One region of the Pontibacillus salicampi genome, then DNA from elsewhere that is predicted to be linked to it. Evidence: riboswitches for the same ligand, from Rfam matches in the RefSeq annotation. Region 1 holds a riboswitch; the other holds the start of a gene.
What was found. A riboswitch is a leader RNA that binds a small molecule or an ion and turns the genes downstream of it on or off. The one in region 1 is predicted to bind cyclic di-GMP.
Positions count from the first base shown of each region.

Region 1 (12,627 bases):
ACCTCCTTTTTGCTGCGAGTATCCAGAAGCAGGTGGAGGATATTTCAAGCACTCTTCCTGAGGATTTAAAAGAGATGGGAGAGAAGGCCAAACAGAAAGTGGAAGAAAATGATCTTGGAATGCTTTCTGTAGAAAGTATCCAGCAAAAGACGGCTAGCTTTTCTAGTAATTTAATGCAAATGCTAGGCGACAATATGACTGAAATCATCTCGACTGTAACAGGAGCTACTACCGTTCTTGTGGTAGTACCCTTCGTGCTTTTTTATTTTCTGAAGGATGATGCTCGCTTTGTCCCATTCCTCATGAAGGCTATCCCTCCTAAGTGGAAAGAGGAAATCTCCCTTGTCTTACATAAAATAGATGATACGTTATCATCTTATATTTATGGGCAAATCACTGTAGCTATAGTTGATGGGGTGCTGATGTATATAGCATATCTAATCATTGGGATAGATTATGCCTTAATACTTGGTATTTTTGTTACCCTGACCGCAGTGGTCCCATTTTTTGGTCCAATTATTGGTGTCATACCAGCGCTTGTCGTCTCCTTAACCCAAAGCCCTGCTCTGGCCATTTATGTACTTGTTTCCTTAGTTATTGTACAGCAGTTAGAAGGAAATTTAGTGGCGCCAGTTGTATTTGGTAAAAGGCTTAACATTCACCCATTGACGATTATTTTGTTACTAATTGTGGCAGCGGCTCTTTATGGATTTGTCGGAATGCTCATTGCTATACCATTTTATACAATCATTAAAATAGTAGTAGTACATGCTATTGATATTGTTCTTCGAAAAAAGGGAAGAACTCCTCTAAAGGAGAACTAATCAAATCCAGCTCATCCCCCTCTTTTTTCAAATTTTCTTTGAGTAAGGAAACGGCTAGTAGGAGTGTTCATTGGATGAGATATAAAGATTACCAACTGAATCAGTGCAAACTTAAAAGCTCCTAATCCTTAAGTGGAAAGGGAGCTTATTTCAAATCGTCCATCCAATAGCTTATGTTGATATTCCTGTTCTGAAAGGCGAGTTGAGTGGTCGGAAATAGCTCCGCTTTCCTGCGGCCCCACACGATGTGGGGTCGTTCACCGTTGCTACAGGATGTAGCGCTCTTAGGTAAACTTCCTTACTTGCGGCTGAGCCTCCTCGGACAGCAAAAGACGCTTTCTGCGGGGTATAGGCTCATCCATTTTCCAGTCCATACCTTTGCCGTATTGAGAGAAACGGACTTCTCAACTTTCTTGATTCCATTTCTTGCCCTTTTCATTCTGAGCCTATATGAGTGGTTCTAGAAGCTAGAGAAAAAAAGTTCCTTTTATGGGTTGATTGGGCTGGAATCACGGAGACTCCCGCGGAAAAACGAATGAGCAGAGACCCCGGAAGGCGGCGTTCTTTGCCGACTGAGGAGGCTCAGCCGTTCGTCCGTAGGAAAGCGGAGTGATTCCAGCCCAATCAACTGCTCTTTCTATACTCCTTCCAAACCATCTCGAATCCGAGTCTTCCACCATCTCCCCATTAAGCGGAATAAACGTGATGTTACATGCACTGAACTTATTCGCTATAATAATATAGAAAGAAAGTATAACACGAGGGAATGAGACGGATGAGCCAGAAAAGGCTGTGGTGGAGATGGGTTCTCCTTATTGTATCAACGCTCCTGGCTGCCTCTGGAATTGCAGGGTATATTTATTTGCAGCCATATGAAGCTTCTGATTATGCTAAGCAACAATTAACATCAACAGCATCTGTTACGGTTGCGGATCAGGATAAGTGGATTCTATTTGAGCCGAATCGTTCCACGCAGACTAGTATTATTTTTTATCCAGGAGGACTGGTAGAGCCTGAAAGCTACGCGCCATTTGCTTCAAGACTAGCAGAATCAGGATATCGTACTTATATCGTAAAGATGCCGCTCCATTTAGCTGTATTAGGAATAGATAGAGCCTTGGAAATACAAGAGCAAGACACTAACGAAACGCTTATTATGGGTGGCCATTCTTTAGGTGGTTCCATGGCGGCGCGTTATGCTGCTGAACAGGATGGAATTGACGGTTTGTTTTTGCTAGCCGCCTATGCAGAAGAAGGTGGTGATCTTTCTAAATCCTCTATGCCGGTGCTGTCTATTAGTGGAGACAAGGATGGGATTTTGAATATGAGGAATTTTCGGGAAGGAAAGGCCTTTCTTCCTGATGACGCTAGGTACGAAAAAATGCAAGGCGCAAATCATGCGCAGTTTGGTTCTTATGGTCCCCAAGACGGCGATGAACAGGCGGATATCGAGAGAACAGAACAAGTACAGAGGACGGTCACCCTGTTAAGCGAGTGGATAAATAATTTCAGATAACGGAAATGGCACAACCTATTACGTTCGGTTGTGCCATTTTACTATAGGATGAAGATAGCGATTAGGATAACGGTAATAACAAACGTGATGAGGTAAATAATAGTGAGGAGCTGAAAACTGGAATTATGCTTCGGGTTGGATTTATATGTTAATGATTTTTCCCCATGATCTTCCTCTTGTTCATATACCTTCGATGTATGGTTTACAATCTTCCCCACATATAACGTACCGACTAAGGCTAACACACTGACTAAAATGATAGCGCCATATAGAAATGGATACATGGTCAATGCCTCCCTCTTATCCTTCTGAACTCGTATTTACCTTTAGTCTAACAGAAAAGGTTTGAAAATGGATATGCTCTAACGATTATTTCCAACCACCAGTTCCTTTCGTCATAATTAATTCACATGTAGTTCTATCCAGCGGAAAGGTATTGTTATGTCTTAGTCTGAATGACTTCATTGTCCCTTTGGTTCATTAATAGCAACGACGTCTGCTTTAGAGAACGAAAAGGTGGCCTTATGGGTTCAGACCATAACGTCGGATTACAGACATGCACTATTGGTTTGCTGGCAAGTCATGATAATGTCTCGGAAATTTTCTAGACAGTAACAACTTGGGTTATGATAAATCTCCGTCATCTTTTCCAAAATGAAATATGAAAGGTACAATAGAGGTAGTTATGAACACGCTAGGGGGATTAGATGGAAATATTGAATGTTTTCAACAAAGATTATGAAAAAATAGGGACAGCCAGCAGAGAAGAAGTTCATACAAAAGGATATTGGCATGAAACCTTTCAATGCTGGATTGTAGGGATGGAGGAAAATCCATATATAGTGCTGCAGAAGAGAAGCCACACAAAAAAGGAATTTCCAGATTTACTAGATATTTCAGCTGCTGGGCATCTTACCGCTGGTGAAACGATGGAAGATGGGGTGAGGGAATTAGAAGAGGAGCTAGGGGTAACGGTACACTATTCTCAATTGTATTCTTGTGGGGTGTACAAGGATGGTATAACGATAGGAAGCATGAAGGATAACGAACTGGCAAACATCTTTTTATATAAGCTAGCAGGGAATATACAATCTTTCCAGCTCCAGCAGGAAGAAGTAGCAGCTATTGTTAAGGCGGATTTGCACGATTTTATTGCCCTGTGGAGAGGGGACAAGCAAAGGATTGTAGTGCAAGGCTATACAGAACGATTAGATAGAACCAGAGCAGCTGTCACATGGCAAGTGAGCAAATCCCATTTCGTTCCCCACGGATCTCATTATTATTTGTATGTTGCAGAACAGGCAAAAGAATACTTGCATCAGTAAATAGAGGTATTTTTGCTGCATTTGTATAGCAATGACTCTATACCAATAGGTTCGTATGAGCTGTATAGCAGCAATAGTGGGAATACCGGTAAAGTAACGAAGGGGATGGGCTCCGTAGATTTAGGAGACTCATCCTTTCGTCTATAGGAAAGTCATTCATTTCCTGCCACTATTTTACCAATTTATATTAGTTCTTCTGTATAGTAACTAGACGAGCATCTCTTCCTTTATAGACTGTTCTATGTATGTCTTTTGGATATAGCTAGTCATCATATCCGTTTCAAAAGGCTCACAAAGCCGGTGTTTTTCTTGTAAATACATGTTCTGAATATGTTTAGGGGTAAGCCCTAAGTTTAATCCCAGCATGCAATATTGGTTTATAATTGTTTCGAAGGCTTTTTGCTGTCTCTCTACGTAAGGAAAGGTGGAAACCTCTACATTCAGCTTATAAATCTCCTCGCTAATATCCTTCTCAAAGCTATTCAGAAGCGGGCTTTTAACCGTCCACGGCTGCATTTTATGTTTATAACCTAGGAATAATAAATAGGGGAGGGTCCGCAAATATAGTTCTTGCATTTTCCCCAAGTCGTTTAAGCTATACCAAATGTAATGCTCATTTACATATAAAAGCCGCTTTTGAATAAGGTTTACAAGTTCTATGCTGGTCACAGATTTTTTGGAGAATGTAGCATTTTCCTTCATTAGTTTTTCCAGATTCATTGTAATCTTCCTTTAATTATTAGTATGTCTTGCGTTTTATGTGCCCTGTCATGTTGGGAAGTTATGGGTCGGCTGCTTAAATTTACAGAATTCGGCATAAAACGACATTTAATATGAAAAGAAAAAACCCCACCTCGACACAGGTGGGGCAATGAATCATTTCTAACATAGCATAAATGTTAAATGTATAATCGCAGCTCGACTACCATAGCACTTGACATGCGTTAGGCCCGAAGCTTTGCGTCCTTACCTTTCGATAAGTTTGCCCACAAACTATATTCAATTGGAAAATAGTAAAGTTCTTCACACCTCCATAATATATCATACTTGATGGAAAAACCAAATATTATTTCCAGTTTTTTAATATGTTTGTAGTCTTATTGTAATATTACTCAGCGCTCCTAATGAGAGTCTAAATTCCTATGGTAACGCTTCAATGTCCTTTTTTGTCGTTTTATAGTGCTAAATAATTAGGTCTAAATGTTCATTAAGGTATCACAGTAGTAGGTGGGCTAAAACCGTAATAATTGGCAGTGTGATAATCGTTCTTTGTACGAAAATAACACCTAGCTCCCAGAAAGAAATCGGTATTTTGGATTTAAGCAGGAGTACTCCTATTTCAGACATGTATATCAGCTGAGTAATGGAAACCCCAGCAATAATAAATCTAGTAAGCTCACTTTCTATACTTTTGCCGATGACGGCAGGGAGGAACATATCTGCAAACCCAACAATCATAGCTGGTGCTGCTGCTTCTGCTTCCGGAATTCTCATCCATTCTAATACAGGCACGATAGGGTAAGACAGCCAGGTGAAGATGGGAGTGAATTCTGCAAGGATAAGCGCTATTGTCCCTAATGCCATAACAATGGGTAATAGACCGAACCATATGTCCAATACATTGATAAATCCTTTCTTTAATACACCTCTAAAGCTCTTCACGGATTGTGCTTTTTCTAAAGCTAGCTCTTTCCCGTGTTGAAGAACGGAGCTCCCTTCAGGCACATCTTCAGAAATTTGCTTGCCTACCGGTGCATAATACGTATTCTTCTTATTAGATAAGGGAGGTATTCTTGGCATGATAATAGCTGCAATAATGACAGCAATCGTGATAGAAAAGTAGAAAGGTACAAATAAGTGCTCTAATCCTATGAAACTGATAACAACTAAGCTAAAGGCAATAGAATTAATGGAGAAGTTGGTCGCAATAACAGATGCTTCTCGTTTATTATAATAGCCCGTTTCATATTGCTGGGTAGTAATTAAAACACCGACAGGTCCTGCTCCCATCCAGGAAGCGGTCGCATCAATGGAGGAACGACCTGGGAGAGAGAAGAGCGGCTTCATTACTTTTCTTAATAAGGTACCAATGAACTCCATTAGACCAAATTCCATTAGGAAAGGCATAAGTAGTGCTGCGAACAGGAACCAGGTTGTTAATACGGGGATGAGCGTGAAAAGTACTGTTCCGCCAGTGCTTTCAGCATATACCCAGGATGGTCCTAATTGAAAAAGTGTTGCAATCGCAAATATTGCTCCTACCAGACGAAGGCCAGTCCAGAAGGGGGTGATGCCGAATAATTGCTCAGCTATGGTGTTTTGCATCCAATGTGGATTCATTACCTGTTTCAGGATAGCGAACAAAAAGGATAGTGTAATTAGAGCTGTCATAACATAGGGTATTTGGGCGGTAAATAACCCTTGAATGTATTCTGCAAAAATCCCAACGCCAATAGTAATTTTACCTTGGAAAGGGATCGGTACAAGAAATAATAGTATTCCTAATAGAGACGGGAGGAGGAATTTCCAAATTCCTTTATTTTTCATAGATTGTGGTTGGTCTTTCGTTAAGGATGAGTAGATGGTTTCTTGCTTCATTACGAGCCCTCCTTTGAATAAATATAAAAAGTTATTGATAAATATACATTATTATTTGTATTTATTCAATACTATTCTTAATATTTTTAGATATTTCAAAATGGGCTGTCCCTCTATATATAATCCTATAGCATTCTCGTTGTACAGGGATAATGGACATGATAGAGTAGGAGGTGGAGTTGGTGTATACAATGAAGAAGATATTTATATTACTATTTTTAACCATTTTCATCTATGTAGCCTATACTGGATACTCGATGTGGAATTTTTCTAAACCTTACCCGCCAGAAAAGACAGATGCAGCAATCGTATTAGGTGCAGCAGCATACTATGATGACCCTTCTCCAGTATTCGAGGAACGTATAAAGCACGGCATAAAATTGTACGAAGACGGCTATGTGGACTCGTTAATCTTTACTGGAGGAAAGGGGGATGGGGCTGCATACGCAGAAGCAGAAGTAGCTCAAAGATACGCTATAGAAAATGGGGTACCGGCTGAAGATATTTATATAGAGACAGCTTCTAAAATAACAGAACAAAACTTAGAGAATGCCAAAGGAATTGGAACAGATGATACCTTTAATGAATACACGATTGTTAGTGATCCCTTCCATACTAAGCGTGCTGTAGCGATGGCGAGGGAATTAGAAATGGATGCGATTGCTTCTCCTACCGAGACATCAGCGTATCAAAGCCTCGAAACCAAGCTGCCGTTTTTTATACGGGAATGGGCTTTCTATGTAGGATATCAAGCTAGCGCTCTCTTTCGATAAGTTGACAGCTCTAAAGGAATTGCATATACTATTTAGTAGAAATACGACAAATGAAATTAATCGACTTTACTTATAAGGAGTATGTTTTATGAAGGTTGTTGTTCTTAACTAACCCGTAACTATATACGGTCTCAAGAAAGTGAAAAAAGCTTGCTTACATGCAAGTGTAGTTTGTTATACACTTTTTTGAGTAGTTAAGAACAATCAATCATAGCAAAACACTTCTTTCATCGTTAGATAAGAAGGCTGTGACGTAATTGTCATGGCTTTTTTTTTGTTTTCTAATCCTCTGTAGAGGAGATAGAAAGCGATGTAGCGATTAAGATTCAAATGTCGTGTTTCATGCTGTAATGACGTTGTTCATTGCAGCTTTTTTTATACAATTTTAAGGAGGATTTCCGTTGAATATACATGCATATCAAGCATTACAGTGTGAATGGATATTAAATGAGGTAGCTCGATTTGCAAAAACGAACAAAGGGATAGACACGATTCAGAATCTCCGCCCTACTGTGCATAGAAGGCAAATTGAACGGATGCTGGAAGAGGTTCAAGAAGCGGAGCGGATACTATCCATCAGCTCTAGTGTTCCTATTCATAGTCTGGACACTGTCACGGATACTTTGGAACAGGCAAAAAAAGGTATGTTCATCCGTGCGGATCAATTTGAAAAGCTGACTGCGTTTCTGGATCACTGCGGAAAGCTAAAGCGATTTATGAGAGATAAAGGATATGCGGCGCCGACTATTTCGACCTATGTGGATTCCATCGCCGATTTAAGTGACTTAGAAGCAGAAATCCAAAGCTGTTTTCGGCACGGCAGAGTAGATGATTATGCATCGAAGGAACTTCAGAGGCTGCGCAAGCAAACTCAACAATTGCTCACAAAGATGAAAGAGCGGATGAATACACTCTCCAAATCCAAGAAGCTCTCTGCATTTGTGCAAGAGAGAGTTGTGGCTGAAAAAAATGGACGCTTCGTCATTCCTGTGAAAGCTTCCTATCGAAATAAAATGAAAGGAACGGTAATTGACTCCTCCGCTTCAGGTGCTACCGTATTTATTGAACCAGAAGAGATAACAAATATGCAGGAGGAGCTGCAATTACTTCGTATAGCAGAAGAGCGGGAAGTAGAGCAAATTCTATATTATTTAACGAGCATGGTGTTAGAGAAAGAGCACGAGCTATATGTTGCTATGGAAACCATGCATCAGTACGATGTGATTTTTGCTAAAGCCCATTACAGTAAATCCATTAACGCTCATCCAGCTGAGGTAAATGACACCTATACTATCCAGCTGAAAAATGCTCGTCATCCTATGTTGGGGGAGGAAGCTGTTCCGTTAAATATTCATCTAACGCCAGACCATTATGCCCTTGTTATAACTGGTCCAAATACGGGAGGCAAAACGGTAACATTAAAAACGGTTGGGCTGCTGACATTTATGACTCAAGTGGGGCTGCCAATACCTGCGGAGGAAGGAAGCTCCTTACATCTCTTTCATGACATATTTGTGGACATAGGAGATGGGCAGAGTATTACTGAGAATTTAAGTACGTTTAGCTCTAGGCTGAAGAATATAATTTCAATCCTGCAGGAGGCAAATGATCATAGTTTAGTTTTATTAGATGAATTAGGTTCTGGAACAGACCCAACAGAAGGTATGGGTTTGGCAACTGCTATTTTAGACCAATTATATGAAAAAGGGTGTACTATTTTTGCTACTACTCACTATAATGAAATGAAAGATTTTGCAGAGCAGAAAGAAGGATTTGTGAATGGATCCATGGAGTTTGATTTAGAAACACTGCAGCCGACATATCGCCTGCTCCTGGACACAACCGGTAAAAGTCAAGCCTTCCAAATAGCTTTAAAGCTCGGCATGCACCCGGGTATTCTAGAGAAAGCTCATGAAATATCCTATAAAGAAAAGGCAAGCTATCGAAGTGGCATAGAGGCTATCAATGATAAACAGCTAGTGAAACAGGTATCTGGTAATAGGTATGCCAGACAATCTGCAAAGAAGCCTTCTGTGAAGCATGAGGAACGAATTCCTGTCTATAGTATGGGAGATAATGTAACGGTGTTAGCTACAGGGGAAACAGGTATTATATATAAAGGCCCAGATTCGAAAGGAAATTATATTGTACAAATTAAGGGAGAAAAACAAACGTTGAATCATAAACGTATCCAGCTTCATATACGTGCCGAGGATTTATATCCTGAAGATTACGATTTTGATATCATCTTTAAATCGAAAGAATATCGTAAAATCAGAAAACAAATAGATCGTAAGCATGTAGAAGGGATATCGTTAGAAGAAGAAGATTAAGCATGAAGAGTCTATGAAGAGGGTAACCTCTCTATAGGCTCTCTTTCTTATTAGTTTCGAGTGATTACTTCTTTCGATATACTGTGGTAGGAAGCAGAAAAGAATTAGTAGGAGGGATTACATGCATTATGCTGTAATAACAGGCGTTTCCAAAGGACTCGGGGCTTCTATAGCGGAGGAATTAATGCAGAAAGGGATACATATTATTGGTATCTCAAGATCTATTAATGAACGATTACAGGAAAAAGCAGACCAGCATCAGGTTTCCTATACACATTATTCTTGTGATTTGTCTTCGGTAGCGGATCTAGAGGAAGTGTTTGGGGCTGTGGCAGAGCGTTTATCACAAATAGAGGCGCAATCTGTTTATGTAGTGAATAATGCTGGAGTTGTAGAGCCGATAGATCGGGTGGGTTCCCTAGCCTCACAGCATGTAGTCCAACACGTGCATGTAAATTATATAGCGCCTATGCTTATCACCAATTTAATGTATCAGCAATTAGCGACGACACCGGTCACAGTTGTGAATATTACATCTGGAGCCGCTGAGAAGACTATTTATGGCTGGAGCGTCTATGGTAGTACGAAAGCTGCTCTGAACCACTTTACAAGAACGGTTGCGGTGGAACAAGGAGAGGGGAGCAAGCACGTGTCTATTGCCTTTAGTCCGGGAGTGATGGATACAGACATGCAGGGTGACATTCGCTCCTCTTCTAAAGAAGCATTTCAGGATGTAGAGAAATTTCAACAGATGAAGCAGCAGGGCATGCTTCGAGACACTACGGTCGTTGCCCAAGCTGTAGTACGCCTATTGTTTCAAGAGACCATATCAAATGGGCAGGTGTATCACGTTAACGACTTACTTGATGAATGAGGTGAACAGGATGAACTTAAACGATTGGTACGAAAAGGGGATAACTCCGCAGGATTATATATCCTCTATGACGAAACATCAGGAAAACCTTATGCATGTGTATCGACATTTTGAACTTCCTGAAGAAGACAAAGAACAATTTGAGATGCTCCGAAATAGAGAGCTTTGCGCAATCATTTTGACAGAGGATTGGTGCGGGGATGCTATGCTCAATCTCCCTATTTTTTTAAAAATAGCGGGGGCTGCAAGCATTGACACAAGAGTGCTGTATCGAGATGAAAATCCAGAATTAATGGACCAATATTTAACCAATGGGAGTTCCCGTTCGATTCCGATTATAATTGTGTTCAATAATAACGGAGAAGAAGTTGCTCGTTGGGGGCCGAGAGCTCCCGAGCTCCAAAGTTTGGTGGACAATGCTCAACAGAATCTGCCGGAGAAGGATAACCCTATCTTTGAAGAGAAACAAAGAGAAATGATTATGTTCTTAACGAGAGCCTATCGAGAGAATGAAGAGCTTTGGTCCAAAGTGTATATGAGTTTGAAGCAAACAATTCTAAATGTGTAATTAGAAATCCCTCGCGGTTACCGTGAGGGATTTTTTTGGGTTGCCATCAGAAATAAAAAGGAGATAAATAGTATGTTGAATGGATGCATTGAAGAAGAAATCCTAATTTACAATAAAAATACTTTATCCTAATGCTAGGTTAATATTATGACTTTAGTATAAAAATTGAAAAGTGGATAGGTTAATGAGATGAGATTGGAGAGACCATCAACAAGTATAACATTTGTCATTCTTTGTATTGACGACTGTTAGATTTGTTAGTGGTCTTTTTTATTAATCAGTATTAGTAATTTATGGAAATAGATGGTGATGAACATGATTAGTTGGAACTATATAGGGGGTTTTGGGAAATGAGTGATTCTCCTCGTTTGCGAGAATGGTTAGCAAAGGATCGTCTTATTGCATCAATTAAAGATCCAAAAGCGATGGATGCCTTTTTAAAGACGGATATTAAGATAGCCTTTTTGCTATTCGGGAATATTAGCGTAATTGGCAAATTTGTTAAACATTTAAAAGAACATGATCGAATGGTATATGTTCATTTAGATAAGATTCAAGGGATTAGTCATGATGCAGAAGGTTTAAAATTCCTGCATCGATTTGTGGCGCCGTATGGCATTATTACAACGAAAAGTCACATGGTGCAAAAGGCGAAAAAGCTAAACCTTTCTACTATTCAGCGATTATTTTTAGTAGATACAGACGCCATTAAAAATGGGTTAGCGAGTATGGAAAAGGTGCAGCCTGATGCTGTAGAGATTATGCCGGCTCTTATACCATCCATGGTTAGTGAATTAAAGCTCCAAACCGATGTCCCTCTTGTTACAGGAGGACTGTTGACGAATCCAAATCAAATGAGAGAGGCCTTAGAGTATGGTGCATCAGCTGTTTCAACAGGGAATCCTGGGCTTTGGGATATATCTTATACACAACGAGTGGGAAGTGAATGGAAATGAAACAAGTTCAGTTAAATAACATTTGTAAATCATATGACGGCAAGAAACAGGTAGTTTCAAATGTAAGCGTCACTATAGAGCCAGGGGAATTCTTTGTTTTGGTTGGTCCGTCAGGGTGCGGAAAGAGTACCATTCTTCGCATGATTGCTGGCCTGGAGGAAATCAATGGAGGGGAGCTACGGATAGGGGGTAACCGAGCAAATCATTTTTTACCTAGTGAACGAGAGCTATCAATGGTATTTCAAAACTACGCATTATATCCCCATATGTCTGTAGCCGATAATATTGTGTTCGGATTAGATGTGAAAAAGGTGCCTAAACAAGAACGAAAGAGAAGGTGCGTAGAGACAGCAGATATGCTCGGGTTAACGGATTATTTGGATAGGAAACCGCGGCACCTTTCTGGAGGGCAACGTCAACGCGTAGCGTTAGCACGGGCGATTGTAAATGAATCGCCAATTTGCTTAATGGATGAACCGTTGTCTAACCTTGATGCCAAGCTTCGTGCTCATATGAGAGCAGAAATTCGACAAATTCAGCGTCGCTTAGGTCTGACGATTATTTATGTCACACATGACCAAGTAGAGGCTATGACGATGGGGGATCGAATTATGGTTCTAAATGAGGGGGAAGTTCAGCAGGTAGGACCACCATTGGACATTTATAATTATCCCGCTAATCCGTTTGTTGCTACGTTTATTGGCTCCCCAGCTATGAACTTAGCGAATGGTAGCGTACAGCATGGAGAGATAATAATAGAAGGGATTTCCCCCATTCCCATACCAGAAGGGACGTACAACGAAGGGGAATCAATCCAAATGGGAATTAGGCCGGAGGGTATCCGGTATGTAACGGATACA
Region 1 covers NZ_JBHLTP010000013.1:578,192-590,818, forward strand. Annotated here, with positions in the region: gene ACFFGV_RS18280 (AI-2E family transporter) at 1-824, shown strand, start outside; gene ACFFGV_RS18285 (alpha/beta hydrolase) at 1,600-2,340, shown strand; gene ACFFGV_RS18290 (hypothetical protein) at 2,382-2,624, opposite strand; gene ACFFGV_RS18295 (NUDIX hydrolase) at 3,048-3,665, shown strand; gene ACFFGV_RS18300 (hypothetical protein) at 3,873-4,385, opposite strand; cyclic di-GMP riboswitch class I at 4,575-4,662, opposite strand; gene ACFFGV_RS18305 (YjiH family protein) at 4,881-6,263, opposite strand; gene ACFFGV_RS18310 (YdcF family protein) at 6,455-7,036, shown strand; gene ACFFGV_RS18315 (endonuclease MutS2) at 7,438-9,369, shown strand; gene ACFFGV_RS18320 ((S)-benzoin forming benzil reductase) at 9,491-10,243, shown strand; gene ACFFGV_RS18325 (thioredoxin family protein) at 10,254-10,811, shown strand; gene ACFFGV_RS18330 (glycerol-3-phosphate responsive antiterminator) at 11,162-11,767, shown strand; gene ACFFGV_RS18335 (ABC transporter ATP-binding protein) at 11,764-12,627, shown strand, end outside.

Region 2 (12,627 bases), on a different contig from region 1:
AGCGTTAATTCCATTTATTATGGAGAAGACTGGCAAATCAGCTGAAGAAGTGCTTCACGTTTTAAATAAGGAAAGTGGAATGCTTGCTATCTCAGGTTTCTCCAGTGACCTTCGTGATATTAAGGATAAAGCAGAAGCGGGGGATGAGCGTTCTGAGCTAGCTCTTGAAGTATTCGCCTCTCGCATTCACAAATATATCGGTTCCTATGCTGCCCGCATGCATGGATTGGATGCTATTGTATTCACTGCTGGTATTGGCGAAAATAGCGATGCTATTCGTGCTAGAATATTAAAAGGTCTAGAGTTTATGGGTGTATATTGGGATCCAGCTCTTAACCAAACCCGTGGAGAAGAAGCATTTATCAGCTATCCGCATTCTCCAGTAAAAGTAATGGTTATTCCAACAAACGAAGAAGTTATGATTGCTCGTGATACGGTTCGTTTAATTGAAGAAAATAAATAGATACACAAAGCTGCTTGCGCATAATAACGTAGGCAGCTTTTTTGTTTTATCTTTTATTCCTTGCTGCGCATGTTCGCATACCTAAGAAAATAAGCTACAATAAATATATACTCTAAGAACTAGGGGGCGTTTATAGGTGAGTGAGCAAAAAGTGTGGGAGGATATAAAGCATTGGGAAGATCAATGGAAGGACTATAGGGCAAATGACTTTGAGATGCTGTACGAACAATGGATGCAAAAAGCATTTGCTAGTATGAAGGGAAAGAATAAAAAAACGTTTTTCCACCGCATGGACCAATGGTTATTCCATACACATTCCTACATACAAGGGACTGCGTTTCAAAATGAAGCGCGAGAACGAATTCTCACCAGTGGTCGTATTTTTGTGCCTGATGTGGAACATTTGGAGGATATGAAGGAATTATCCATTGACCAGCTTACCTATTTAGCGTATCAACATATTGCGAAAGGCAAGATGTACTCTTTTGCACAAGGGGGATTAACTGGCACGGGAGGGTATCTTCTGCTCGGAGTGGACTTTCCTATGATGATTATTTTAAATCTACGAGCTGTACAGTTAATAGGCCTTACATTCGGTTATGAAGTAAATCACCCCTATGAAATGATGCTTTCTCTTAAGATATTTCATGCTGCTACCCTCCCAAAGAGATTACAAAAAGGGGCTTGGGATCAACTCAAAGAAGAGCTGAATCATTACTCCTCTCCCTTTATATATGCAGGAGAGGATGCGTTAACAGATGAGACATGGCTTGAACAGCCATTGAAGCAAAGCATGAAGTCCATGTTCATTCTAATGTTTAGAAAGAAAATGATTCAAGGTCTTCCGATTGTGAGCATGGTTGTAGGAGCTACCCTCAATTATCAGTTGACGAGACAGGTTACGGAGTTTGCATTAAGGTTTTATCAATATCGTTACTTACTAGAGCAAGGAGAATGGGAATAATGTCTATAGATAGTAAAGATGGAGTGGGTCTAAATTGTAAAGTGATCACTATTTCAGATACACGTACAGAGCAAACCGATAAAAGCGGAAGGATTGTAAAGGAATATGTAGAGGGTGCTGGCCATAATGTTGTTGCTTACGAGCTTGTAAAGGATGAAGAGGCAGCCATTGAAGAGAGTGTATTAGCAGGCTGTCAGAATAAACATATAGATGTCATCATTACAAGCGGTGGTACTGGTATAGCCAAGAGAGATGTAACGATTGAAACGGTAGGAAGGTTGCTGGAGAAGGAAATGGTCGGTTTTGGAGAATTATTTCGCATGCTTAGCTTTACGGAAGATATCGGCTCAAAAGCTATGTTATCCAGGGCAATTGCTGGCGTTAGAGCGGAGACGGTTATTTTCTCTGCACCAGGCTCAAGTGGAGCTGTTACTCTCGCTATGAAGCGTCTTATCCTTCCAGAGCTTTACCATTGTGTAACAGAAGTAAGAAAATAACACTACGTGTGCCTTCTAGTACTCTGCAATCTTTATTGAAGCATTTTTCTTTTTCAACCTAACCTTGCTGCCGTTAATTGAATTTCCCTTCTTTATATCGACAGTAATATTGAATAATTAATAACCAAAGATAATATTTGGAGCTTGGAGAAGTATTAATAAAACTATCTTAACTTTATGAAACAGTATATAATATAGTTAATTTAATAACAGTTTTTTATGGCATTTAAAAAATTTTCCAAAAATTAATGTTCCTGACAAATTCCAACATCATTTTTAAGACAAGTTCTGTATAGTAATTCCATACAAGTCCTTCAGAAAAAGGCATACTAGCTGAAAGGCTGGGTCGCAAAGTCACAGGTCTACCGTACAGAGGGTACCATGACGGCTGGGCTACCTGAAATAATCAGGTTTGGAGGAGGCCATATGAGCGATATGAATACTAAGACGTATGAACTTGATCAAGAATGGCTTGAATTGATGAAGCAAGCCAAAGAAATGGGGTTGAGTAAAGAAGAAGTATCCATTTTTTTGAAGGCGGCGGGGAACAATAAACAGGCAATGAATCGATATAATATTCTTTAAAACGAATTGTTTGAAAAATGGAATGAAACCTATTAACGAAATGTGGTATACTTCATTTCAGGAAGTAGGTGAAGTGCCATGATAGGTGAAAAGATTAAAGCTATGAGGCAAGAAAAAAAGTTATCCTTATCTGAACTAGCAGAAAAAGCAGGCGTGGCCAAGTCTTATTTAAGTTCCATTGAACGAAATTTACAACAGAACCCGTCCATTCAATTTCTCGAGAAGATTTCTAAGGTATTAAATGTGCCTCTTGAACAATTGCTACATAGTAATAACCCTCATGAGTACGATGAAAATCTAGATCGGGACTGGGTTGATTTGGTGAAAGAAGCTCAACATTCAGGGGTGACGAAAGATCAATTTAAAGAATTTCTTGAATTTAACAAATGGAAATTGAACCAGGACCAAAACAATAAATCCAATGATAACTGAACAAACATCATATAGGAAGCAAATAAGGAGAGAGCATCCATTGATGCTCTCTCTTTATTTGCTTCTATTCTTTATCTGGCCGAATGACTAATACATCACAATTGGCATACCGGGTTATATGCTCAGAAACACTTCCTATAAAGAACCTCTCCACTGCATTTAACCCTGTTGCTCCACAGATAATTAGGTCGGCTTCGAACTTTGGGGCGACTTCTTTTGCGATTTTTACTTTAGGAGATCCATAGTCAATATCCACCTGAATGTGTTGCAAGCCCGCTTCTTTAGCCTTTCTCTCGTACCTTGCCAGTAATTCTGCTGCATATTTATCCGCACGCTCTGCTAAGGTACGATCGTAAGCCTCCACTGTTGCAAAAGCTCTTGTATCCACAACATGAGACACAAATAACGTAGCATCATTTCGTTTTGCAATCTCCACAGCCTTCTCAAAAGCATGTTCAGATGCCTCGGAACCATCTATAGCGACAACAATTCGTTTATATTCAAATGGCATATGGGTTCTCTCCCTTCACTTTTTTCTATTATAACATGGGGAAGGTGGTAAATGGAAAAAGGTGTGACGAAGAATCAGAAGGTTTTGTGACATACTATCACAAGGAGGTGTCACCAAAATGGGCGAAAAAAATAAACTTGGCTTACAATTTGATCCGGACGGGGAAAAAATGACGTCTGAGCAGCTTTCAGAAAGTTATCAAAGTGGTGTAATAGAAGAATTTGACCCACCTAAACAATCCGATAAAAAAGGTTCTCGTCAAGAACGAATGAAGTAAAAGGAAAAGCTCATCCTCCTCCTAAACGAAGGAAGATGAGCTTTTACATTTGGCTTTTGCAAGCAAACCATACAAAATACTTACAAGGACAAAGGTGATAAATCCTGGTGATATGGCGACGGGCAAAGCAAAATAACAAATAGTCCCGAGACCAATGGAGATGAGGGGGAGAATACTTATCCGGTTGTTTTCATTTATGGAGAGTAAATCACTATTTGAAATGCTGCTACGCTTAACATATAAGAAATCAATAACTATTACAGCTGAGATAGGTATTATCAGCCCTCCCAAGCCCGAGATAAATTGCTCTGCCTCATTTACTAATGCCGGAACAGAGCTGAACGATATTCCAAATATACCGAATAGGAGAGCGCTCTGCAGCCTGGTAAGGGAGGGGAACGTATTTAACAGACTGTATCCTCCTGTATAGGCATTACTCATATTGATGGATAGCATTGATAGGATAGCTGTCGCTGTAATAATAGCAATAAAAATAGGTATGCTAGTATGCTCGGAGGCAGAAACGTAAGGATTTAATTCCCCGAATAAATAAGCAGAGCCGCTGCCAAGAATCGCCGTCAGCATAAAACCGAAGCTATTCCCAAGCATTAATCCAATGGCCCCTTGACGAGGAGACTTTGCATATCTTGTCATATCTGCTGATGCACTTACACCAGAAATATATTGAACAAAGGCAAGACTTGCGTAAAAGGCCATAGCGGAAAAGGAACCGTGTCCTCCTTCTGGTGTAAGCGTAAATAATGAATGATTGCTTTCTGATGTAGTAAAGTAGATATATAGCATTGTCCCTTCCCCGGCTAATAAGAGAGGAAGGAAATACGTAGTGGCTCTTTTTACTGCTTCAAAACCGATGATAGCCAGTAATATCATGATGAGGGATATAGGGATAGAGAGCATTAAAAATGGATACTCTGTACCTGTTAACCTTACAATAAGTTGTTGAATGACATAGGTCCCTCCTATGGTCTGGACACTAAACCAGTATAAGGACGTAAGACTGCGAATAGGGGAGGCGAGAAATCGTGCACCTTTCCCGCCAAGCATCGTTCGAATGGCATACTGAGAAGGGAGTCCATATCTCCCGCCAGGTAAGGATAAATAGGAAACGAATATAAATGCAATAATAGCGCCAACACTTGTAGCTGCAATAGCAGAAGTGAACGAGAGTCCACCTTCTAATACAGCAAGGGCAGGGATAAGAAAGTTTCCAGCGTTGGCAGAGATAGCAATCTGAATAAACATATATCTGTACCACGGTGTAGTTCTCAAGGAGAAAGGTACTGCCTCTAATCCCATGGTCTCTATGACTTTTGATTGGATAGCTCGCTCTGATGTACTTATTTGACTCACTCCTTCAGCTCACCTCATTGTACATAAATAATGGAAGTATTGTAAATTAGTAAGGAGGAAAGTTTGATGCGACATGCCTTAATAACAGCAGGCTCAAAGGGATTGGGGAGAAAAGTAGCAGAACAGTTTATAGAAGCTGGATATAGTGTCACCATTTCTTATCGTCAGGATAAGGAAAAGGCAGAGGCCTTATGGAGTAAATACCCTGCCTTTCATAACCGTATTCAATGTGTACAAGCTGATGTAACTAAGAAAAATGATCTTATCTCCTTAGTAGATCAAGCGATGGAGGTGTTTGGACGCATTGATGTGCTTGTAAACAATGCCGGCCCGTATATTTTTGAGAGAAAGAAGTTGATGGATTATAGGGAACAAGAATGGGATGATATGATTCGAGGTAACCTAGATGCTGTTTTTCATCTTATGAAGAAAGTGGTTCCTATCATGAGAAATCAACAGTTCGGACGAATTATTAATTATGGATTTCAAGATGCCAATACAGCACCAGGTTGGGTGTATCGATCTGCATTTGCTGCTGCGAAAACAGGGTTAGTGTCCTTAACAAAATCAGTAGCTTATGAAGAAGCGGAAAATGGAATTACCGTTAATATGGTATGTCCTGGTAAGATTGAAGGAGAATTGAAAGAAGGCGCTATAGCCGATAGTAGATTGCATCATGACCCACACACACCAATTGGAAGACCTGGGTCAGGAGAAGATATATCCAGAACAATCCTGTTCCTGTGTAATGATAATTCTGATATGATTACTGGAACCATAATGGAGGTAACAGGAGGTGTTGATGTTATTCACAAGTATCGCAAGCAAAAATAGATAGGATAAAAGAAGGGAATTTGTTACAATGAAAAGGCTTACAATAATCGTGCTTTTTCATCTGAACAGGGGATGCTAATAAGGTGATTTATACTGGGAGGTTGTGTAACAAATGAAAATAGGCATACCAAGAGAAATCAAAAATAATGAAAACCGTGTAGCGATGACGCCAGCGGGAGTCATGACGCTGAAGGATGCGGGCCACGAATTATATGTAGAAACTTCAGCTGGTGCTGGGTCAGGATTTACAGATCAGGAATACATAGAAGCGGGTGCAACTATAGTTTTTACCGCAAAAGAGGCATGGGAACATCCAATGGTCATGAAGGTAAAGGAGCCCCTGCCAGAAGAATATGAATACTTCCATGAAGGCCTCATGCTTTTCACGTATCTTCATTTAGCAGCAGAGCCAGAGCTGACCAAAGCGCTTATTGAACGTAAAGTAGTTAGTATTGCTTATGAAACTGTACAGTCAGCCAAAGGAACCCTGCCTTTGTTAACACCGATGAGTGAGGTAGCTGGGCGGATGGCTTCTCAAATTGGTGCCCAATTCCTCGAAAAGTCTCGAGGAGGGATGGGAATTCTCCTTGGTGGTATTCCGGGTGTTAGAAGAGGGAAAGTAACGGTAATAGGCGGAGGAGTAGTAGGTACAAATGCTGCGAAAATAGCAATGGGATTAGGTGCAGATGTAACCATTATCGATCTCAATCCAGAGCGCTTAAGAGAATTGGACGATATCTTTGGTTCTTCTATTAATACATTGATGTCCAACCCGTTAAATATAACAGAAGCATTACAAGAATCAGATTTAGTTATCGGTGCTGTCCTTATTCCAGGCGCTAAAGCACCAAAGCTAGTTACAGAGGATATGGTCAAACAAATGCCGGATGGGTCTGTGATTGTAGATGTTGCCATTGATCAGGGTGGAATTTTCGAAACAACGGATCGTATTACTACACATGATAATCCGACCTATGAGAAACATGGTGTTCTTCATTATGCGGTAGCTAATATGCCTGGTGCTGTCCCTCGAACCTCTACTATTGGCCTAACAAATGTAACTGTTCCATATGCCCTTCAGTTGGCTAAGAAAGGCTATAAGAAAGCATGTACTGACAATGAAGCGTTATTAAAAGGAATTAATACGCTAGACGGTTTTGTTACCTTTAAAGCAGTAGCTGAAGCACATGGTTTGAATTATTGCGATGCCCATACCTTATTAACGTGAGTGTGTGGACAAGCAAATGCTTGTCCACCTAATTATGTCTCTCCTACCATAGCTGTTCCATACAAAAGTGCCGTTTGCTTACTCCTCATCAATCTTTTTTTACCACGAGCAAAAAATACATCAAAATATTAAAAAAGTGAAACGTTTCTTAAGACGCATACGTAATACATTACTGAAACGAAAGTCACATAGAAAAGAGGTGAATGCATGGGATGGTTTTCTAAGCTGTTTTCAAACAAAAAGTCGAACAACAACTCGTCCGTTACAGAACGAACCCCTTTAAACATTAAGATAGGGGATATTGTAACCTATGATCTTGTGGATTATGAGGTAGTAGGGAAAATAATCTATCAGGATGGCTCCTATAAATGGTATTCCTATCAATTATTAGAAGGACGTAATACGCTCTGGCTCGCTGCTGAAATGGATGAATCTCTAGAGCTTGGAATCTATCGGAGCATTCCCTTACAAGTATCAAAGCCTTTTCCTGAAAAACTGGAGTATGAGGGAATAACTTACTACTTAGAGGAAAAAGGGGAAGCGCGTGTTACAGGAGAGGGAAGAAGCGAGAATATTAATGGCAGAACTACACACTACGCCGATTATATAGATGACACTGAAGAGAAATTCATCAGCTTGGAAACGTGGGGCTCTGAAATAGAAGTTAGTGTAGGGCACGCCATTCAAGAATTTGAAGTATCCATTATTGCAGGTTCACAATAAAAGGAGGATATTACATGTTTAAATTTTTTAAACGAGTAGGAACAGTTGTTAACTCTGAATTAAATGCTATGCTGGATAAAGCAGAGGACCCAGTGAAAATGCTTGATCAATTTATGCGGGATATGGAAGCGGATATCAGAGAAGCCGAAAGTGCTGTTGCTAAACAAATAGCTAATGAAAAAATGCTGAAGCGAAAATATGATGATGCTCATGCTCTTGTGGAAAAACGTCAGCAGCAGGCAGAAAAGGCAATTGAAGCAGGAGATGAAGATCTAGCGAGAAGAGCTTTGGAGGATAAAAATAATCAAGAGGAGCAGGCAAACTCCTTAAAAGACTCTTATGATCGTGCAAAAGCAGATTCAAGCTCTCTTCGTCAGAAGCTTGATGAGATGAAGAAAGAATATCAAGAGATGAAACTGAAGAAGGATTCCTTAAAAGCACGGGCTGAGTCTGCTAAAACCCGTACGAAAATGAATCGGACTATGTCAGGGATTAATAGTGATGAATCGCGCCATGGTTTTGAACGAATGGAAGAAAAGGTAATGCAGTATGAAGCAGAAGCCGAAACAAGTGAAGATCTATCAGAGTCTAGTCGATCTCTAGATGATGAATTTGAGAAGCTTGAAAAGAATGGCGTAGATGATGAATTGGCTGCCTTAAAAAAGAAGCTAGGGAAAGAATAAGAGATAATCTGTAGATGATTGGTCTCCATTTGGAGGCCAATCCTTTATTGTGTCTGTTTGTAAGGAAAGGAGGGAGTCATAAATGACAAGGAAGGTAGCATTTCTGCCACTTCTATTAAGTATGCTGCTTCTTATTACAAGTTGTGCTCAGGGAAGCTTCACAAATACAAATAGTGGAATTTCTGGAAGTGATACATATGAATTTCCTGATGAACCGGAGAAAAGCAGTATTGAACAAACCATTCAGCAAAAGAGTTATGCTTCTGCGAAGGAGCTGGTGTCCAGTACATTCCCATTATTTGATAATGTGAAAGGGGACAATAATGATGAAGCTCGTATTTATGTGACAAGGCAGTTTACAATAGATGAAGTGTCCTCTATTGTCACAGAACAATTCAAGCCAGAGAGAGAAAGTGATAATAAGGAAGGGAAAAAGGTGCTTATTTACCCGGATTACTTTATTACGCTGCAGCAAAGTGAGCAGAATGAAGATGCTGTTTTAATGGAGATTGCATCCGATCAGTTTGTTCGGAATAATTATTCTCCAGACTTCTTTGATGGATTGTTAGCTCTATGGATTTTGGATGAGGTTTTAGATGTAGATGACTGGCATAAAAAGCGAAAAAATAATTGTTTGACTGGCAGTTGTTATGGTGGATATTCAGCAAGTAAATATAAAGCCCCATCTCAAGGAGGCATCCGTGGATCCTCTGGTACAAGAGGTGGCGGTCCAAGTACTGGTAAGTAAATATAGATTAGATAGGAGTGACTAATATGCAAGATTTAATTTTTACGTTGTTATTTTTCTTTGCAGCTATTGTAGTGGTTGTCGTTGGACTTGTTATTTTTGAAAATCTGACAAGAAAGTATAAAGACTGGGAAGAAATTCAAAATGGTAATACAGCAGTAGCATTGTCCGTTTCAGGAAAGATTATCGGAATTTGTATTATTTTATCTTTTGCCATTTATAATTCATTGCAAATATGGGATACCTTGATTTGGGGAGCTGTCGGTGTTGTGCTGCAAATGTTAGCCTACTTAATCTTTGAAGGACTAACCCGTAAATTCTCTGTGGAGGAGAAATTGCATGAAAACAATATCGCTGTGGGAATTGTTTCCATGGGCGTATCTATTGGGCTGGCCTTTGTCGTAGGAGCTTCTATTACCTAATACGTGAAACCAACAAATCCTGCTGCTTATGGTAGCGGGATTTACTATTTGTAATAAACGAAGGTTTGGAATGGAGGGGAGAACCCCGTGGATGCGACTGCTAGAAGAAAGAGTACAATTATCTATTGGGCATCAGGTATAGTGTCCATTTGTGGTATTATTTTTGAAGTCTTGTTTGGAGCATTAGGCTCATACATATTAGGGGATGGCGTTAAGCAATATACCCTTACCATATCCTTGTTTTTAACTGGGATGGGGGTAGGTGCTTCCTTAAGCGAACGGGTGAACCGACATTTAATAACGCGGTTTGTCATGGTGGAATATGCGGTTGCTCTCATTGGGGGCTTCGCTAGTCTGACTATGTTTGGTGTAACTGCCTATAGTGCAGGTGGTGCAGATGCATTTTATTTATATATGGTTACTTTTCTAGTAGGCGGCCTAACTGGAATTGAATTACCGATTCTCATTCGTAAAGCAAATGAACTAGGAGTGGAGCTAAATAAAAGCACAGCCCGTGTCCTTTTTTCAGATTATGCGGGAGGATTAATTGGTGGTCTTTTATTCGTGTTCCTGCTTCGTCCGCAAATGGGAATGGTCCAGAGTGCATTTGTAGTTGGTTGTATTAATTTAGGAGTTGCTTTCACAGTACTGTACCTCTTTCGTAAAGAAATTAACCACCCTAAGAAATTGGCAGCAGTTGGTATGATAATTGGAGCTGGATTGATATGGGGAGTGTTCTTTGGGGAGGCAGCAGCCTATTCCTTCGAAAAGAACTTATACAAGGACCCGATTATTCATACAGAGGAATCGGCTTATCAAAGAATTGTGTTAACCAAGGAACAAGGCGATACCCGCATGTATTTAGACGGTGCTCTTCAATTCAGCTCATCGGATGAGCATCGTTATCATGAACTATTAGTCCATCTTCCAATGTCCCATGCTCCAGAACCTAAGGACATATTGATATTGGGCGGAGGAGATGGGCTGGCTGTAAGAGAATTACTGAAATATGAGTCTATCCATTCTATCACGCTGGTTGACCTGGATCCCAGAGTAACGGAATTAGCTAACACGAATTATCACTTATTGAAATTGAATAAAGGGTCACTCCAAAATGAAAAGGTTACAGTTGTACACAAGGATGCATACGAGTATATCGAGCAAACAGATGATTGGTATGACGTTATTATTTCAGACTTACCTGACCCGAACAATGAAAGTCTAAACAAACTTTACACAAAAGAATTCTACTCCCTGCTGCGAAATCATCTAACAGAGGATGGAGCGATGATGGTGCAATCCACCAGCCCTGTGTTTGCAACCTCTGTGTATTGGACAATAACTGAAACAATAGCAGCAACAGGACTCAAAGTAGAGAATTTTCATGTGGATATCCCAAGCTTCGGTAATTGGGGCTTTGTGCTCGCAAGCAGGGAGCCAATAGAAAAGGAACGTCTAGAGGTAACGGTGGAGACTGATTTCTTAACGACAGAAATGATTCCCTCGCTTACTTTTTTCGGTAAAGATGAGGACTCTATAATAGATAAAAATGGATCTAGAGTACAATGGAAACCAAATACTTTAATTGAGCCGCATTTAATTGAATTATATGAACAAGCATGGAAGGACTATTAAACGGGTAGAGGAATAGTGGAGAGTCTATTGAATTGTATCAATAGATCATAAACAACATAAAGGAGAGGGTTATACATGAACGTATCCTATCATGGACATTCAGTCGTAAAAGTGGAAACAAACGAACACACTATTTTAATCGATCCTTTTATTACAGGAAATGAAACCTGTGATCTCGATGCATCAACTGTTCAAGCAGACATCATTCTACTAACCCATGGTCATAACGATCATGTGGGAGATACAGTAGATATCGCGAAACGCAATGAATCCTTCGTAGTGGCACCATTCGAACTAGCAACCTATCTTGGTAATCAAGGGTTAAATACTCATCCGATGCATATTGGTGGAGCTCATGAGTTCGAATTCGGAAAAGTGAAATTCACACAAGCGTTTCATGGTTCTGCCTATACAGAAGAGGACGGAACAATTGTGTATACAGGAATGCCAACTGGAATCCTCTTTACGTATAATGGCAAAACTATCTATCATGCAGGAGATACAGGTCTCTTTTCTGACATGAAGCTAATAGGTGAACGCAATGACATAGATCTGGCGTTCCTGCCAATCGGAGACAATTTCACTATGGGACCAGAAGATGCTGCCCTTGCAGCTGATTGGATTCAAGCAAAGCAAGTTGTTCCTGTCCATTATAATACCTTCCCGCTCATAAACCAGGATGGGAAGGCGTTTGCTAATTCATTAGCAAATAACACAGGTAAGGTAATGGAAGTCGGAGAAACTATATCTTTATAAATGAAATATTAAAGAGGCTGACGCTACTAGAGCGTCAGCCTCTTTTTATGAGAATCGTTAACCTGTAACCGAGTTGAGTGGTAGGAAATAGCAACGCCTCCTGCGGTTTCACACTAAGTGAAGGTCGTTACCAGAGCAACGGAAAAGAAAAGCTTATTGCTGAATAAGGATGATTACGCATTATTTATGTGAAGTGTGCATACATTAGGACGAGGTTCTTTATCGTTAAGGGGGAAAGATAATGAGACAAAATGCACTACTTCGGTTACTGCTTGCTTGTTTCTTGTTATATATGGCATGGCCTTTCTTAAGGGTACAGGGTGAGACACTGGCTAATTATTTTTGGATAGGCTGGATGGTATTTTTCGTATTAGTAGCTGGTGGAAATCTTGCCTTGCTACTGCAACTATCGAGTCCACCTAAGTTTAAAGAGCCATCTCTTGAAGGCAAAAAGCAACTATCTCATGGAAAAAATTGAAGCGCATTTCATTCATCTGT
Region 2 covers NZ_JBHLTP010000003.1:70,733-83,359, forward strand. Annotated here, with positions in the region: gene ACFFGV_RS01785 (acetate kinase) at 1-463, shown strand, start outside; gene ACFFGV_RS01790 (EcsC family protein) at 600-1,427, shown strand; gene ACFFGV_RS01795 (MogA/MoaB family molybdenum cofactor biosynthesis protein) at 1,427-1,924, shown strand; cyclic di-GMP riboswitch class I at 2,238-2,325, shown strand; gene ACFFGV_RS01800 (anti-repressor SinI family protein) at 2,351-2,509, shown strand; gene ACFFGV_RS01805 (helix-turn-helix domain-containing protein) at 2,588-2,941, shown strand; gene ACFFGV_RS01810 (universal stress protein) at 3,006-3,452, opposite strand; gene ACFFGV_RS01815 (hypothetical protein) at 3,571-3,729, shown strand; gene ACFFGV_RS01820 (purine-cytosine permease family protein) at 3,751-5,100, opposite strand; gene ACFFGV_RS01825 (SDR family oxidoreductase) at 5,167-5,934, shown strand; gene ald (alanine dehydrogenase) at 6,047-7,162, shown strand; gene ACFFGV_RS01835 (DUF4178 domain-containing protein) at 7,370-7,885, shown strand; gene ACFFGV_RS01840 (PspA/IM30 family protein) at 7,900-8,568, shown strand; gene ACFFGV_RS01845 (DUF4247 domain-containing protein) at 8,651-9,316, shown strand; gene ACFFGV_RS01850 (DUF350 domain-containing protein) at 9,343-9,738, shown strand; gene ACFFGV_RS01855 (polyamine aminopropyltransferase) at 9,826-11,373, shown strand; gene ACFFGV_RS01860 (metal-dependent hydrolase) at 11,449-12,129, shown strand; gene ACFFGV_RS01865 (hypothetical protein) at 12,371-12,607, shown strand.
Region 2: it holds a riboswitch for cyclic di-GMP, as region 1 does, so the genes downstream of both, ACFFGV_RS01800 (anti-repressor SinI family protein) here and ACFFGV_RS18300 (hypothetical protein) in region 1, are expected to answer to the same signal.